Luteibacter rhizovicinus DSM 16549: one gene and its partner. The protein of the gene in region 1 purifies or fractionates together with the protein of each later gene. This does not show direct contact. Links are inferred from orthologs where the notes say so. Each region holds a gene or a part of one and is shown on either strand. Other genes may lie near its edges.

Region 1 (8,213 bases):
CGTGCGAACTGCTCGCGCAGCGCGTCGTTGTAAAGGATCGAGGTGGCCCAGCCGCGACCCGCGCCGAGCACGTCACCGTAGGAGAAGCCGCCGCAGGCGGCGAAGCCGCGGAAGTCCTTCAGGTGGTGACGGCCACTGGCGAGATCGGACATGTGCACGTCCACCGCGTCGAACCCGGCGCGACTGAACGCCGCCGCCATCTCGACCTGGCCGTTGACGCCCTGCTCGCGCAGGATCGCCACGCGCGGACGCACGCCGGTGTTGATGTACGGTGCCGCGATGTCTTCCGCCGGATCGAAGGTGAGCTTCGGCGAGATGCCCGGATCGGCGTCGTCGAGGCGCCAGTGGCTTTCCTGCTCGGCGCTTTGCGGGTTATCGCGCAGGCCCTGCATGGCGTAGCTGGTTTCGTTCCAGGCCCGGAACAGCTCGGTGAAGTTCCACTTGAACGCCGTCTCGCCGTTGAGGTGGAGCTTGATGCCGAGCTTTTCCTTCGGACGACCCACGTGATGCGTCATGCCGGCAAGGTTGTATTTCACCAGCAACTGCTCGAAGGCCTCACGGTTGGCCGCGGCGATCTGCACGACCGCGCCGAGCTCTTCGTTGAACAGGGCACGCAAGGTGGCATCGGCCCAGCCGTCCAGGCGCAGCTCGAGACCGCAGCGGCCGGCAAAAGCCATTTCCAGCAGGGCGACGATCGCACCGCCGTCGGAGCGATCGTGATAGGCCAACAGCAGGCCCAGCTCGTTCGCTTCCTGGATGAGTTCGAACATCGCACGGAGACGCTTCGGATCGTCCAGGTCCGGCGGCACGCCGCCAGCGCGGTTGAACACCTGGGTGAGCGCCGAACCGCCGAGGCGATCGCGACCGGCACCGAGGTCGATCAACCACAGTTCGCTATCGCCGCGGTCGAGTTTGATCTGCGGTGTCAGCGTACGGCGGACATCATCGACGCGGGCGAAACCGGTAATCACCAGGGACACCGGCGAAACGGTCTTCTGTGCCTTGCCGGTGTCGTCCGTCCACACGGTCTGCATGGACAGCGAGTCCTTGCCGACCGGAATCGAGATATCCAGCGTCGGGCAAAGCTCCATGCCGACGGCCTTGACCGCGTCGAACAGCGCGGCGTCTTCGCCAGCGTGGTTCACGGCAGCCATCCAGTTGGCGGACAGGCGGATTTCGTCGAGCTTCAGCGAAGCGGCCGCCATGTTGGTGATGGCTTCACCCACCGCCATGCGTGCCGCATCGGCGCTGTTGAGCAGGGCGATCGGTGCCCGTTCGGCCATCGCCATGGCTTCGCCGGTGTAGCCGTCGAAGTCGGTCATGGTCACGGCGACGTCGGCTACCGGCACCTGCCACGGCCCGACCATCGGGTCGCGCGCGTTAAGGCCACCGACCGTGCGGTCACCGATGGTGATGAGGAAGTTCTTGCTACCGACGGCCGGCAGGCGCAGGACGCGCATCAGCGCCTCGTCCATGCCGATACCGGTCAGGTCGGCCACGAGGTCGACGCGCGGCTTCACGCGTACGGCATCGCGGTGCATGCGCGGCGGCTTGCCGAACAGTACGTCCATGCCCAGGTCGATCACCGTGATGTCGCGGCGCGGATCCTTGACGATCAGGCGCGGCTCGGCGGTGGCGTCGCCAACCACGGCATACGGGCAGCGTTCGCGTGCGCAGAAGGACTCGAACAGCGGGAGGTCTTCCGCACCGATCGCCAGCACGTAGCGTTCCTGCGACTCGTTGCTCCACACCTGCATCGGCGACAGCGTGGGGTCATCGCACGGCAGCGCGGAGAGATCGATGATGCCGCCCACGCCGGCGTCGTTGAGGATCTCGGGAATGGCGTTGGAGACACCACCGGCGCCGACGTCGTGGATGCTGACGATGGGGTTCTCGTCGCCACGCGCCCAACAGCTGTCGATCACCTGCTGGCAACGACGCTCCATCTCGGCGTTGTCGCGCTGCACCGAGGCGAAATCGAGTTCCGCACTGGAGGTGCCCGACGAGACCGACGAAGCGGCACCGCCGCCCAGGCCGATCAGCATGGCCGGACCACCGAGCACGATGACCTTGTCGCCTGGACGGACCTTGCGCTTCTGGACGTGGTCGGGACGGATCGCGGCGAGACCGCCGGCGATCATGATCGGCTTGTCGTAACCGCGGCGGACGCCCTTGTCGCCGGTTTCCTGCTCGAACGTGCGGAAGTAACCGCCCAACGCGGGACGGCCGAATTCGTTATTGAACGCGGCGGCACCGAGCGGGCCATCGCGCATGATTTCAAACGCCGACGCCATGCGCGGCGGCAGCGGGCGATCTTTTTCCCAGGGCCGCGGCAGGCCCGGGATGCGCAGGTGCGACACCGAAAAGCCGGTAAGGCCGGCCTTCGGCTTGCCGCCACGACCCGTTGCGCCTTCGTCGCGGATTTCGCCGCCGGCACCGGTCGCGGCACCTGGCCACGGTGCGATCGCCGTCGGGTGGTTGTGCGTCTCGACCTTGATCGCGAACGGGGCGGATTCCGCCACCGTGCGGAACACCCCATCGCTGGGGTCGACGAACAGGCGATTGCCCTCGTAACCCTCGATCACCGCGGCGTTGTCGTGATACGCGGACAGCGTGTGCGCAGGCGACTTCTGGTGGGTGTTCTTGATCATGCCGAACAGGGAGTTTTCCTGCGTCTGGCCGTCGAGCGTCCAGGTGGCGTTGAACACCTTGTGCCGGCAGTGCTCCGAGTTGGCCTGGGCGAACATCATCAGTTCGGCGTCGGTCGGCGCACGGCCCATCTCGGCGTAGCGATCGGTGAGATAGTCGATTTCGTCGTCGGCCAGCGCGAGACCCAGCTGCTGGTTGGCTGCGGAAAGCGCGGCGCGCGGATCGGCGCCGAGTTCCACATGCCCCAGCGGGCCCGGCTCGCCGGCGAGGAACAGACCCGAGGCATCGGCCAGCGAAGCCAGCGGTGACTGCACCATGGGATCGCAGAACGCCCCCATGAGGGCAGCGTAGCTGGGGTCGCTGGAGTCCGGCATGCCGGTCACCCGCCACGCGGTACCGCGCTCGACCCGGCGCACGTCGAAACCCGCGCCATGGAGAATGTCGGTGGCCTTGCTGGACCAGGGCGAGATCGTTCCCAGGCGTGGCACGACCCAGAAGGTGGCCTCGTCCGGGTTGCCCGGCTTCGCTTCCAGCACCGACAGCAGGCGCGCGCGCGCCTCGCCTTCCGGTGCGACGGCGACGTCGACGAAATAGGTGAACCAGGCGGCCTGAACACGCGTGCCGTGATGCAGGGCATCGAGGTGCGCGTTCAGTCGTTCGAGGCGAAACGGTGAGAGGGCGCTCTGCCCGTCGAGTGCGATCATGCGGGGGAAAAGGCGCTGCAGGAAAACCCCCATTCTACATGATGTTGCGCGGCAGCATCGGGGTGACGCATCGCCGCTGAAGCGGCTCCCACAGGACCGAGGCAGGCTACGCCCTTTGTGGGAGCCGCTTCAGCGGCGATGCTCTTGCCTTCAGCCGTTCCGGGCCGTCCCAGCCGGGGCGTTCAGGGCCTTCACCATCTGCTCGGGCGTGAGGTAGCCCCCGATCACGTCACCGCTTTCATTGACGATGGTGGGGGTGCCGTTCACGCCAAGACGCTCGCCCAGCTCGAATTCGTCCTTGACCGGGTTGGCGCAGCTGGCGGTTTTCACCGCGGCGCCCGTCATGGCCGAGTCGAAGGCGCTCTTGCGATCCGCGGCGCACCAGACCGAGACGGCCTTGGTGTACGACGGGGTGTCGTTGCCCGCCGTGGTCTTGACGCCCTCGCGGGGCCAGAACACGTACTCGACAGCGATACCCTGCTTGTTGAGTTCCTTGATCTGCGAGTGCAGCTGGCGGCAGAACCCGCAGTCCACGTCGGTGAAGACGGTGATCGTGTGTTTCGGATTGGCCGGCGAATAGATCAGCCGCTGGGACTCGGGCACCTTCGCCAGCTCGGCCTTGCGCATGCCGGACCAGGCAGCGGCGCTGAGGTCGGTCTTCTTCTGCAGGTCGACCAGGTTGCCGTTGAGCATGTAGTGGCCATCGGCGCTCACGTAGACCATGCGGCCCGACGCGACCACCTGGTAATAACCGGGAATCGGCGCGGGCGCGATGCTCTGCACCTCGATGCCGGGGCCGATTCCTTCGACGGCGGCGCGCACGGCGGCCTGGTCGTCGGCGGCGCTGGCCGTCATGGCGAACGCGCCAGCCAGGATGGCCGGGAGAATCTTCTTGAACATAGCGGACTCCAATCTGCTACCGGGGGAAAAGCGGGGCAGGTGTTGGAACACGCGCCGCGCCATCGGTTCCCCCGATTGTGCCATGGGCACTCAACCGCGAGGGTGATGCTGGGCGTGAAGCCGCTTCAGCCCTTCCTTGGCCACGAGGGTGTAGATCTGCGTGGTACTGAGCGAGCTGTGCCCCAGCAGCATCTGCAGGGCACGCAGATCCGCCCCGTGATTGAGCAGGTGCGTGGCGAACGAATGCCGGAGCACGTGCGGTGATACGCGGCTGGCCGGGATGCCCACCTGCATGGCGTAGCGCTTGACCAGGGTCCAGAACATCTGCCGCGTCATACCGTCACCCCGCCGGGAAAGGAAGAGCGCTGCCGGCTGGCCGTGTCCCTTGGCCAGCTGCGGCCGGGCCTCGCGCAGGTACGTTTCCACGTGACTGAGGGCCTCCTCGCCGACCGGTACGAGCCGATCCTTGCCGCCCTTGCCGGTGACCCGCAGCACGCCTTGTCGCGTATTCAGGCCGGCGAGCGGCAGCTCGACGAGTTCCGATACCCGCAGACCCGACGAGTACATCAATTCGAGCATCGCGCGATCGCGCTGGCCCAGCGGGCCGGCCAGATCGGGCGCGACGATCAAGGCCTCGATCTCGCGCTCGGCCAGCGCCTTGGGCAAGCTGCGTGGCATGCGCGGCCGCTGCATGAGCAGGGTCGGATCCTCGCGCGCGCCGTCGTCCCGAGCCAGTTGTGCGAAAAAGCGGCGGAACGCCGACTGGCGTCGCGCCATGCTGCGCACCGCGACGGGCTGGCTGCCGTGATAGGCGGAAAGGTCTTCGCGACCCGCCGTCACCAACGAGCTCCCCCGTGTGCCGAGCCAGCGCGCCAGACCCTGAAGGTCCTGGCGGTAAGCCTCGAGCGTGCGATCGGCCAGGCCGTCCTCGGCCCAGATACGCTCGACGAAGCGCTCGATCAGGCGCGCGTCATCGGCGGCAAGTTCGGGGGCGGAAGCTTTTTCAGGTGGGGCACGCATGCGTCGATGGTCGCACGCGAGGTGATTGCCTCAAAGCCGCTGAATGCTCGACTGGTAGCCAGCGACGACATAGCCGACCTGATGCTCACCGGAATCGCGTAGCGAAAGGCAAGGACCGCCTGTTTGCTGCGCCCCGTCTACAATGCGGCGTCGCCACCGCCCCGGAATCGCATGACCCCGACCTCGTCCGCGCCTGCCTGGCGACGCTTCGCCGCCATCGTCTACGACGCACTCGCGGTGGTCGCCATCGTCATGGTCGTCGGGTTGCTCGCGCAGATGGCGACCGGTGGTCGGCTGTTCGACGAACACGGCCACATGCTCACGTGGTGGTACCAGCCGCTGCAGGGCGTCGTGGTCGGTGCCTATTTCCTGCTGTCCTGGGTGCGTGGCGGGCAGACGCTTGGCATGCGGCCGTGGCGCATCCGCGTCACCGATGCGGAAGGCGCGCCCGTGACCTGGATGCGAGCCCTGGTCCGCCTCGCGATCGCGGCGCTGCCCCTTGCCCTGGTACTCGTCTATCCGCTCACCTCACTGAAGGCCGCGCTCTGGGCGCCGGTGATCGGCTGGCTCGTTTTGTTGCTGCCTGCGTGGTTCGATCGGCGTCGCCGGGCCATCCACGACATGATCGCCGGCACCGAAATCCAGCGTCTGCCTACTTGAACTGATCGCTGGCTGGCACCCACGAACCGCTCGCTGCCTTCGGCGCGGGCACGTTGATCTTGATCGAGGCTTCGCAGCCCGGCGGCAGCGGACCGCCCGCAATGCGCGCGGCGGTGCAGTAAGCGGTGTTGTCCAGCGCGACCGGCGCCGCCGCCACCGTCGCGGCATTCGCCGGCGGCAGGTTCTCGGCCAACGGTTTGGCGGGGGCCATGGTCTGATTCTTCACGGTGGCGTCGGTGTTTGCCGGCGCGGGTGGACCATCACCACCGCTGCAGCCCAGGCTGAAGATCGAGATGGCGTTCATCGCGGCGCTCGCGTTCTTCGCGCCGGCCGTGCCGGGCCCCGCCGTGCAGTTGAGGCGAATGCCACGCGGTAATGGCACGGCGAAATGCGCTGTGCTGGCTTCGACGCCATGGCGGAGTGCCGTGTCCACGCTCGACTCGCCCTTCGGCGTCCACGCGCCGTCGAAGCGCGTCGGCTTGTAGTCCACGTGGAAATGCGGGCCGTTCTGCACGGTCACGTTGCCGCGCGGCTTCAGTTCCGTGTACGCGCCAACCTGGCCGGTCTTGTCGCCCTGCCCGCCAGCGACACCGTCGCTGCGATTCGACGTGCCATTCGCGCCGGTCAGCCGGTCGCCTTCATCGACACCCTTGGCAGCGCCCGGTTTGCCGGATTCCTGCGCGGCGCCTGGCGTGTTCGAGCCGGCGACGTTGGCGTCGCCCGGCGATGCCTTGCCAGCAGGCTGCCCCTGGACGGCATCGGCCGCCTGGTTCTGGCCCTGTTTGCCCTCGGTCGCGGCGGCCTGAGCGGCAGCGGCCTCACCCGTCGCCGTATCACCGGGCGCCTGACCCGGTGCCGAGGGCGCCGTGTCGGCACCGGCGACCGGACGCTGCATCTCCCCCGGCGACACCGCGGGCGCCTGCACGGACGGCCGATCGACAGTAGCGACCGGGGCCGACACGGACGGCTTCGCCACGGCATCGGGTAGCGGGACGGCCTCGAGCTCCGCCTCGGCCTCGACGGCAGGCGCCTGCACGGCCTGCACCGTTTGTGCCGAGACTTTCGGCGGCACGGGACGCGTATCGACGGTCAAATCCGGCGTCGGCGCCGCGGGCTCGGGCGCGACCTGCGGCAACGGCACGTCCTGCGGTGTCGGCGGTGCCGAGCTCTCCTCGACCTCCGGACGCGGCACGGTCGCCAGGGTCATCGCCTGGGTCGGCACCGGCGTCGTGCGCTCTGCGGTAATCGTCGGCGGCGTCGGCGTGACGGTCATCTGCGATGCCGGCGTCGGCGGGATATCCAGCGACGCGGGCGGCGGCATGGTTTCCGAACCCTCTTCCTGGGGCCGGCGCACCGGTTCGGGCTGGAAGGTCGGCGGCACCACCTGCGGCTTCGGCGTGTCGACGGCAAGATCGGGTGGTGCCGGGGTCGGCAGCGGCACTTTCTCGAGATCGCGCTGCGGTGGCGGGGCCTTGGGCTGGACCATGGGACGCTCGGCCACGGCCGCCACGCTCGGTGGCGGCGCGACGGGTTTCGGCGCCGGCTTGACCTTGGGCGCCGGGACCGCGGGTGCCGCGACGGCCGGACGGGACGGCGTCTTCGTTGCCGCGACGGCGGCCGCATGCGACCCGCGGGCCGCGCGGCTGGCCTTGGTGTCCCACGTGGTCGTGTGCTTCACCTTGGCCACCGGCGCCGTCGACGGCGTACCGCGCACGGGCGGCACCGGCGGAGGCGGCTTGTCGAGCAGGCGCACCTGCAGGGCATCCGGTGTGTCCGGCCCCGGTGGCGGTGGCAGCACGTTGTACGCCGGGCCGAGGATCATCCCGAACAGGAAGACCAGGTGGATGAGCAGGGTGCCGACCCAGCCGGCGATACGCCGGCCACTCGCACGTGGCTTCTCACGGAGGAGGCGTCGATAGACGAGCGCACGCATGGCCGCCTCGCGAGGCGAGACGGGCAGCGAATTCGCGGCGATCGAGGGATCGCTGTCCGGCGGGCGAGGGGTCTGCATGGACGGTTAGTGTCCATGCTGCGGGCGCCGCAGACAATCGCTGCGTGTGCCCCGGGACGTTACTTGCCGGCGCGTCGATCGCGCTCGGCGTTCTCCTGGTCCATCGCCTTCAGTGGAATATCCGATGCACATCCTTGCGGAAGGGGCTTGTCGGCACGGAACGCAGCAATGCACTGCGCCTCGGTGGGCGGCGTCGGCTGGTCGGGAAGATCCTTTGCCAAGGGGTTCGCCGGCGCCATGCTCAGGCGCACGTCACCATCCTTCTTCGA
Region 2 (8,034 bases), 530 kb from region 1 along the record:
CGGCGACCAGGCCGGGCGAGGTGGATACCCCGGCCTCCAGCCAGACACCGATCACCTCGAACAGGCCCTCCTGCCGATGCGCCTTCGCGTCCAGGCGGCCGACCAGTCGCCCGCGATGCAGGATGGGTAGCACGTAATACCCGTAAGTGCGCTTCGCGGCCGGCGTGTAGCACTCCAGCGTGTATTCGAAGTCGAAAAGATCCATCGCCCGCGCACGGTCCCATACCACCGGATCGAACGGCGACAGCAGGGTCGTGCGCGTCGCGCGCAACCGATGGCCTGCTGCCTCGTCCAGCAGCGATGCGTTGTCGCGATGCACATAGGCCGTGTCATCCCAGCCGTCGACCCTGACCTCGAGCAGCAGGCCCTCAGCGAGCAGCGGTGCCAGTTCCGCGTCGGTTACCCGCGGGCGTAGCCGGAAGTAGTCGGCGATCCAGCGTGCCCGCGCAATGCCCAGGGCATGAACGCTCTGCAGGATGAAGTGGCGACGCACGTCCGCCTCCTCCATGGTTCCCGGTGCAGGCGGCTCGACCCAGCGTGCCGTTACCCGCTCGGTGAGGTCGTAGACCCGCTGGAATCGCTCGCGGCGCGCCACCATCAGGGCACCGAGGGCGAACCAGGCTTCCAGCCAGCGTTTCTCCGGCTTCCAGCCCCACCACCCCTTGACCGCGGGAGCGTCGCGCTCGAAGTCCGCCGCGCGCAAGGGGCCCTCGCGACGGATCCGTTCGAGCAGGAGATCCATATCGGCGCCGGCGTCGGCCCGTGTCCGCTCGGCCATCTTCTGTGCCCAGTGGCCGCCGCGGCCCGAACGGTAGTCACGGTGAAACCGGTATTCGGACGATGGCACGAAGGACGCTTCGTGCGCCCAGCACTCGGCAATCTCACCCTTGGCCAGCGATTCGTCCAGCCATTCGATGCGATACGCGCCAAGGCGTGAAAACAGCACCAAATAGGGACTTCGCGCGACAACGTTGATCGTATCGATCTGGAGTATGCCCATCGCTGCGACGGTCGAGGCGATGTCGGCCGGCCTGGCTTTTCGTGGTCGCCGACGCAGGAGTCCCTGGGCGGCGAGGTGAAGCAGCTGCGCCGATCGTCGCGATAGACGGAGCACGTCGTGCGTGGAGGAGCCGTCGGATACGCGTGATGGCACGGTATAGGCCTGTTCGCAGTTGGGCCGCCATTAAATCGTCCCTTGCTAGCGTCGGCAACGATGTCGTCCCAACACCGCTGACGAAAGGAGGCTTTCGATGAATAAGCAAGTTCGCGCCGTTGCACTCGGCGCATCGCTGCTGCTGGCAGGCGTGGCGTTTGCCCAGGACGTTCCGCCGCCTGCGAGGGTCCCGCCGCCGCCACCGGGTGAGGCCACGCCACCGCCACCGCCGGCCGACATGCCGCCCAGCAGCATGCCGCCGCCGGCCTCGGACGCGCCACCTCCGCCTCCGCCACCGCTGCCGCCGGCACCCCCGCCGCCGAATCCCGACGCAGGGTCCACCGGCACGACGATGCCAACGGCGCAGGGCCCGGTCACCGTCAACAGCGCTCCGGCCCCGGCCAAGCCATCCGGTCCGGCGCCCGACTTCGCGACGCTCTCGGGCGGCAAGGGGTTCATCACGGCCACCCAGGCATCGGCGTTCCCGCTGCTGGCGAACGACTTCCAGTACGCGGACGCCAACCGCGACGGGAAGATCAGCAAGGCCGAATACCAGCGCTGGGTCCAGCACTCCGGCGCCAGCGGCCAATGATCGGGTAAGGCGTAGCGACGCAGGGCCCAGCCGTGGCCCTGCGTCGTTTATTGCGATTAACGGCAACAATGCACGTTATTCACACATTCGTGGCGGCTACACTCCCGGCTCGCCGTGCCGTATTGGGCATGCAGGGAGTGACACCACATGAAGCGATTCCATGCCGCAGGCGCCCTTGGCGCCTATGCGTGCCTCCACGCGGGGCTCGCGCTCGCGCAGAACCCGAGCCCCATCGACATCCGCGCCTGCTCGGCCATCGAGACCGATGCCCAGCGGCTGCTGTGCTACGACAAGGCGACCGGGCGCGACAGGCTTCCGCAGGCGGCGAAAAAGAAGGACGAGAAAGGCGAGTCGGTGAGCGTCGACCTCGCCACGCGCAATTCCGACGATGTGGCCCGCCCCGTGTCCTTGCTCGACAGTCGCTGGGAACTCTCACCCGAGAGCAAGCTGGGCACGTTCAACCTGCGTGGCTACAAGCCGACCTATGCGCTGCCATTCTTCGGTACGACCAAGCAAAACAAGACCCCGTCCAGCCCCGCGCCGGACCACACGGTCACGGAGCCGCAAGCACTGCAGAACGTCGAAGCGAAGTTCCAGATCAGCCTGAAAACCAAGGTCTGGGAAAATGTCTTCGGCGACAACGGCGACCTGTGGGTGGGCTATACCCAGTCGTCGCGCTGGCAGGTCTACAACAAGGAAAATTCGCGCCCGTTCCGCGAGACCAACTACGAGCCGGAAGCCCTGCTGGTGTTCAACACCAACTACAACATCTTCGGCTGGAACGGTCGTCTCGCCGACATCGGCGTGAATCATCAGTCCAACGGACGCGCCGATCCCCTCTCACGCAGCTGGAACCGCGTGGTTGCCGATTTCGGTTTCGAGAGGGAGAACTGGGTCGTGAACCTGCGGCCGTGGTGGCGCATCCCGGAGGGCGGCAAGGAAGATGACAACCCCAACATCCAGGACTACATGGGTCGCGGCGAAGTCCAGGTCGTTCATGAGATGGGCGCCAACGAGTTCGCGTTGACCGCCCGGCATTCGTTCCGCACCGGCGATCGCTCACATGGCTCGCTGCGCGGCACCTGGAGCTTCCCGGTCGTACACAACCTGCGCGGCTATCTCGAGGTGTTCAACGGTTACGGCGAGAGCCTGATCGACTACAACCATCGCGCAACGTACCTGGGCGTCGGCGTTTCACTGCTGGACTGGTACTAATAGGTACATGTAGGAGCCGATTCATCGGCGAAAAGCCAACGGAGCGGTTTAGCCCCGAGGCCCAATCGCCGATAAATCGGCTCCCACATGAACGGCAAGGGTGCGGCTAGCACCCTTTCGCCGATGAATCGGCTCCTACCAACAGCAGGAGCCGTTCCGGCTTAGTGGTGGTGACCACCTTCACCGTGGATGTGGCCGTGGGCGAGCTCTTCTTCGCTCGCATCGCGCACACCGGTGATTTCGACGGCGAAGTGCAGCGTCTGGCCGGCCAGCGGGTGGTTGCCGTCGACGGTGACGTTGTCGCCTTCGATCTTGGACACGGTGACGTTGATGCTGCCCTGGTCGTTGCGACCCTGGAACTGCATGCCCGGCTGGAGATCTTCCACGCCCTGGAAAGCCGCCCGCGGAACCGTCTGGACCAGCTCGTCGTGGCGCACGCCATAGCCTTCCTCGGGCGAGACGTCGACCTTGAACTGGTCGCCGACCGACCGGCCTTCCAGCGCCTTTTCCAGGCCCGGCACGATATGGCCTTCGCCGTGGATATAAGCGAGCGGCTCGCGACCGTCCGAGCTGTCGATGACGTTGCCCTGGTCGTCGGTCAGCGTGTAATGGAAGGAAACGGCATGGCGGTTGGCGATCTGCATGAAAATTCTCGCTATGAAGAGTAGTAAAAGGACGTGTGAGCGACCTTGGGGGCCCTCAAGGCTAGGCGACCCGCCGCCTGACTGCAAATCCCGGAGGCCTCGCGATGCTGCGGCGCAACCCGCCGCAAGCGCGTAATCTGCTAGTTTTCCCGCCCTTCCCTTCCCCTACGACGCCCCACCGGGAGCCGCATGTTCGACTGCATTCTGATCGCCAACCGTGGTGAGATCGCCTGCCGCGTGATCCGGACCTGCCGCCGCCTGGGCATCCGCACCGTCGCCGTGTACTCCACGGCCGACGCGGACGCCCAGCACGTGCGGCTCGCCGACGAGGCCTGGCCCATCGGCGGCCCGCGCCCGGCCGAGTCCTACCTGCGCGGCGACGCGATCATCGAGGTCGCCCTGAAAACCGGCGCCCAGGCGATCCATCCCGGATACGGCTTCCTGTCGGAGAACACCGATTTCGCGCGCGCCTGCGCCGCGGCCGGCATCGCCTTCATCGGACCGCGCCCGGAAAGCATCGACGCCATGGGCTCCAAGGCTGCCGCCAAGGCCCTGATGTCGACCCACGCGGTACCCTTGGTACCCGGCTATCACGGCGACGATCAGGATCCGGCGCGACTGGCCATCGAGGCGGCCAACACCGGCTTCCCGCTGATGATCAAGGCCGCCTCGGGCGGCGGTGGCAAGGGCATGCGCATCTGCCACGATGCGGCCGGCTTCAGCGATGCCCTGGCCTCGGCCCAGCGCGAGGCAGCCAATGCCTTTGGCGACACCCGCGTCATCCTCGAACGCTATGTGGAGCATCCGCGACACATCGAGTTCCAGGTGTTCGGCGACACGCATGGCAATCTCATCCATCTCAACGAACGCGAGTGTTCGGCACAGCGGCGTTACCAGAAGGTGCTCGAGGAAACGCCTTCGCCCTTCCTTGACGCCGCACGCCGCGAACGCATGGGAGCCGCCGCCGTGGCCGCCGCCCGCGCTGTCGACTACGTCGGTGCCGGGACGGTCGAGTTCATCGTGGCCCAGGATGGCGAATTCTTCTTCATGGAGATGAATACGCGCCTGCAGGTCGAGCATCCGGTCACTGAGGAAACCCTCGGCCTCGACCTGGTGGATTGGCAACTGCGCGTGGCCGCTGGCGAACCGCTGCCGCTCGCCCAGCAGGACGTCCACGCCCAGGGGCACGCGATCGAGGTGCGCCTGTATGCCGAAGACCCGGAAGCGAACTTCCTCCCCGGCTCCGGTCGCCTCCTGGCACTGAACCTCCCCACGCCGTCGCGCCACGTCCGCCTCGACGGCGGCGTGATCGGTGGCGACACGGTGACGATCTTCTACGACCCGATGATTGCCAAGCTCATCGTCCACGATCGCAATCGCGAGCAGGCGCTGGAGCGACTGCGCGAAGCGCTGTCGGTGATCGACATCGTCGGGCCCAAGTCCAACGTCGGTTTCCTCGAACGGCTGGCCCGCCATCCTGTCGTGGTCGAAGGGCGTATCGACACGGGCTATCTCGACCGCCACCTCGAGGAATTCCTGACCGGCGACAGCGTCGCAGGCAGCACCGAATTGTTCGCCGCGGCGACCGCCGTGCTGCTCGCGGACGAACTCGCGCAGCAAGGCGCCGCGGCCGACCCGCATTCGCCCTGGGCGAGCGCCGATGCATGGCGCATCGGCCATGCAGGCAAACGTGTCGTTGCCCTGATGGAAGGCGACGTCCGCCACGAGATCGATGCGCACGGGCACGGCGGCGACTACACCTTGCGTAGCGGCGACGCCGGCTGCACGGTCGCTGGCGCGCGTCTCACCGCCGATGTGCTGTCGGCACGTTTCGACGGTCAGTCCCGGCGCCTGCCGCTGGGTATGCTCGGCATGCGTATCCGCGTGCATGACGAAGCCGGCCGTCGCTGGAACTTCGAACGCGCGCCTGCCTTTGCATGGGCCGGTGCGCAGGGGACGACCGCACGCCACCTGGCCGCGCCGATGCCGGGTCGCATCGTGCTGGTCCGCGCTGCCGTCGGCGATGTGGTCGAGGAAGGCCAGGAGCTCCTGGTGATGGAAGCGATGAAGATGGAACTCGCCTTGAAGGCGCCACGCGCCGGCACCATCGAGTCGATATCCGCCGTGCAAGGCGATTTCGTCGATGCCGACGCGATCCTTGTCCGCTTTGCCGACCCCGCCTGAACGGAATGTCCATGAATGCATCGAACCATGTACGCATCGTCGAAGTCGGCCCGCGTGACGGCCTGCAGAACGAAAAGGCGATGCTCGCGGCTGCGGTCAAGATCGAGCTGATCGACCGTCTGTCCGCCACCGGCCTCGCCATTATCGAGGCGACGAGCTTCGTCAGCCCGAAGTGGGTGCCGCAACTCGCCGATGCCGCCGAGGTCTTCCGCGGTATTCGTAAGGCGCCCGGTGTGGTTTACCCGGTACTGGTACCGAACCTGCAGGGATATGAACGCGCACGCGAGGTCGGGGCCACGGAAGTCGCCGTGTTCACCGCCGCCTCCGAGGCTTTCAATCGCACCAATATCAACGCGTCCATCGATGAATCCATCGAGCGCTTCGTGCCCGTGATGGAGCGCGCGCGTGCCGATGGTGTCGCCGTGCGCGGTTACGTATCCACCGTGCTCGGCTGCCCCTATCAGGGCGAGGTACCCGTCGCCGATGTGGTGCGCGTGGCGCGACGCCTGCACGAGCTCGGCTGCCACGAGATATCCCTCGGTGACACGATCGGCGTGGGTACCCCGGCGAAAGCACGCGACATGCTGCGCGCCGTAGCCAGCGAGGTGCCGATGAGCGCGCTCGCGGTGCACTTCCACGACACCTACGGACAGGCGCTGGCCAACATCCTGTCGTGCCTCGAAGAAGGCGTGCGCGTGGTCGACAGCGCCGTCTCCGGCACCGGCGGCTGCCCCTACGCGAAGGGCGCCACCGGCAATGTCGCCAGCGAGGACGTCGTGTACATGCTGCACGGCATGGGCATGAGCACGGGCGTCGACCTGGACCGCCTGATCGAGACCGGGGCGTGGCTCGCCGGTCAGCTAGGCAAGGAAACGGCCAGCCGCGTCACCCGGGCGCGCACCGCGGCATAAGACGGCGGCCTGCGGGCCGCCATTCCGCAACGAAGCCGTTCCGTGGCAGCATCGGCCCATGCGCACCGATTACCTGATCCGCCCTATCGAGCCCCGCGACGACGCCGACATGGCCGCCGTGATCCGCCACGTCATGCCTGAATTCGGCGCCGACGGTCCCGGCTTCGCGATCCACGATCCCGAAGTCGACGCCTTGTCCGCCGCCTACGCACGTCCTCGTCATGCCTATTTCGTCGTCGAGAAAGATGGCCACGCGATCGGCGGTGCGGGTATCGCCCCGCTGCAAGGCGGCGACGACGACACCTGCGAACTACGCAAGATGTATTTCCTGCCCAAGGCACGGGGCATCGGTGCGGCGTCGCGACTGATGCGTCGATGCCTCGACGCCGCACGCCGCGCGGGCTTCCAGCGCATTTACCTGGAGACGCTCACGGGCATGGACGCCGCCCAGGTGCTTTACCTGCGCCATGGCTTCGCGCGTATCGACGCGCCGATGGGTGGTACCGGCCACTTCAGTTGCGATCGCTTTTTCCTGCGCCACCTCAACGACGGCGACCTGATCGTCGCCCCGGAACCGCCCAGCCTGGTGTTCGCGATCGACGACCCGAGCCGTCACGACGTGCTGCCGCTGATCGAACAGTTGCACGGCTATCTCTCCGACCTGTACCACCAGCCACCGCCGCCGCATGTGGGCGTGGAGAGCCTTCGCCAGCCGCACGTGACCTTCATGACCGCACGCGTCGATGGCACGCCGCTCGCCTGCGGCGCCGGCGTCGACCATGGCGACTATGTGGAGTTGAAATACATGTACGTCGTACCGGCCTGCCGTGGCATGGGGCTGGGCAAGGAGATGCTCGAGGCGCTCGAGGCGCAGGTGCGTGCCAACGGTGGTACACGGGTGAAGCTGGAAACCGGCACGGCGCAGACCGAATCGATCGAGCTCTATGAACGCTCCGGCTATCGCCGATGCCCGCCGTTCGGCGATCATCACGCGCATCCCGCCAGCATCTTCATGGAAAAGCCGCTTTGATCCGCATCGCCACCGAGGCCGACGCCGCCGCCTGCCACGCCATCTACGCGCCCATCATCGCATCCAGCGCGATCACCTTCGAAACCGACCTGCCGGGCGAGCATGTCATGCTCGAACGCATTCGCACGCGCCTGGCCACCCATCCGTGGCTGGTCTGGGACGACCACGGCGACGTGCTGGCCTATGCCTATGCAGGTCGGTTCCGTGAGCGCGCCGCGTACGACTGGATGGCCGAGACATCGATCTACGTGCATGAAAATGCGCGTCGTCGCGGTATTGCGCGTCGCCTCTACGGCGCCTTGCTC

What was found.
Region 2: the proteins of BJI69_RS03065 (region 1) and BJI69_RS00585 purify together in Escherichia coli (affinity purification with mass spectrometry, with the first as the bait; 2 studies listed by BioGRID). This does not show direct contact. The link is inferred for Luteibacter rhizovicinus DSM 16549 from one-to-one orthologs.

What each region holds. Positions count from the first base shown.
Region 1 is NZ_CP017480.1:638,484-646,696, forward strand. What follows is about bases 2,379-5,273. They hold BJI69_RS03065 (DsbC family protein), read right to left. Parts: upstream 4,254-5,273; coding sequence 3,504-4,253; downstream 2,379-3,503. Other genes in these bases: purL (phosphoribosylformylglycinamidine synthase), read right to left, coding at 2,379-3,353; xerD (site-specific tyrosine recombinase XerD), read right to left, coding at 4,344-5,273. Outside these bases: more of purL, read right to left, coding at 1-2,378; BJI69_RS03075 (RDD family protein), read left to right, coding at 5,445-5,933; BJI69_RS03080 (hypothetical protein), read right to left, coding at 5,926-7,944; BJI69_RS22200 (hypothetical protein), read right to left, coding at 8,004-8,213. UniProt on the Escherichia coli protein: Acts as a disulfide isomerase, interacting with incorrectly folded proteins to correct non-native disulfide bonds.
Region 2 is NZ_CP017480.1:109,232-117,265, forward strand. Bases 1,864-4,579 are described here. They hold BJI69_RS00585 (FKBP-type peptidyl-prolyl cis-trans isomerase), read right to left. Parts: upstream 3,605-4,579; coding sequence 3,122-3,604; downstream 1,864-3,121. Other genes in these bases: BJI69_RS00580 (phospholipase A), read left to right, coding at 1,893-2,960; BJI69_RS00590 (acetyl/propionyl/methylcrotonyl-CoA carboxylase subunit alpha), read left to right, coding at 3,794-4,579. Also shown: BJI69_RS00570 (winged helix-turn-helix domain-containing protein), read right to left, coding at 1-1,153; BJI69_RS00575 (EF-hand domain-containing protein), read left to right, coding at 1,251-1,745; more of BJI69_RS00590, read left to right, coding at 4,580-5,788; BJI69_RS00595 (hydroxymethylglutaryl-CoA lyase), read left to right, coding at 5,800-6,699; BJI69_RS22790 (GNAT family N-acetyltransferase), read left to right, coding at 7,427-7,729; BJI69_RS00610 (GNAT family N-acetyltransferase), read left to right, coding at 7,726-8,034. UniProt on the Escherichia coli protein: Folding helper with both chaperone and peptidyl-prolyl cis-trans isomerase (PPIase) activities. Chaperone activity prevents aggregation of unfolded or partially folded proteins and promotes their correct folding.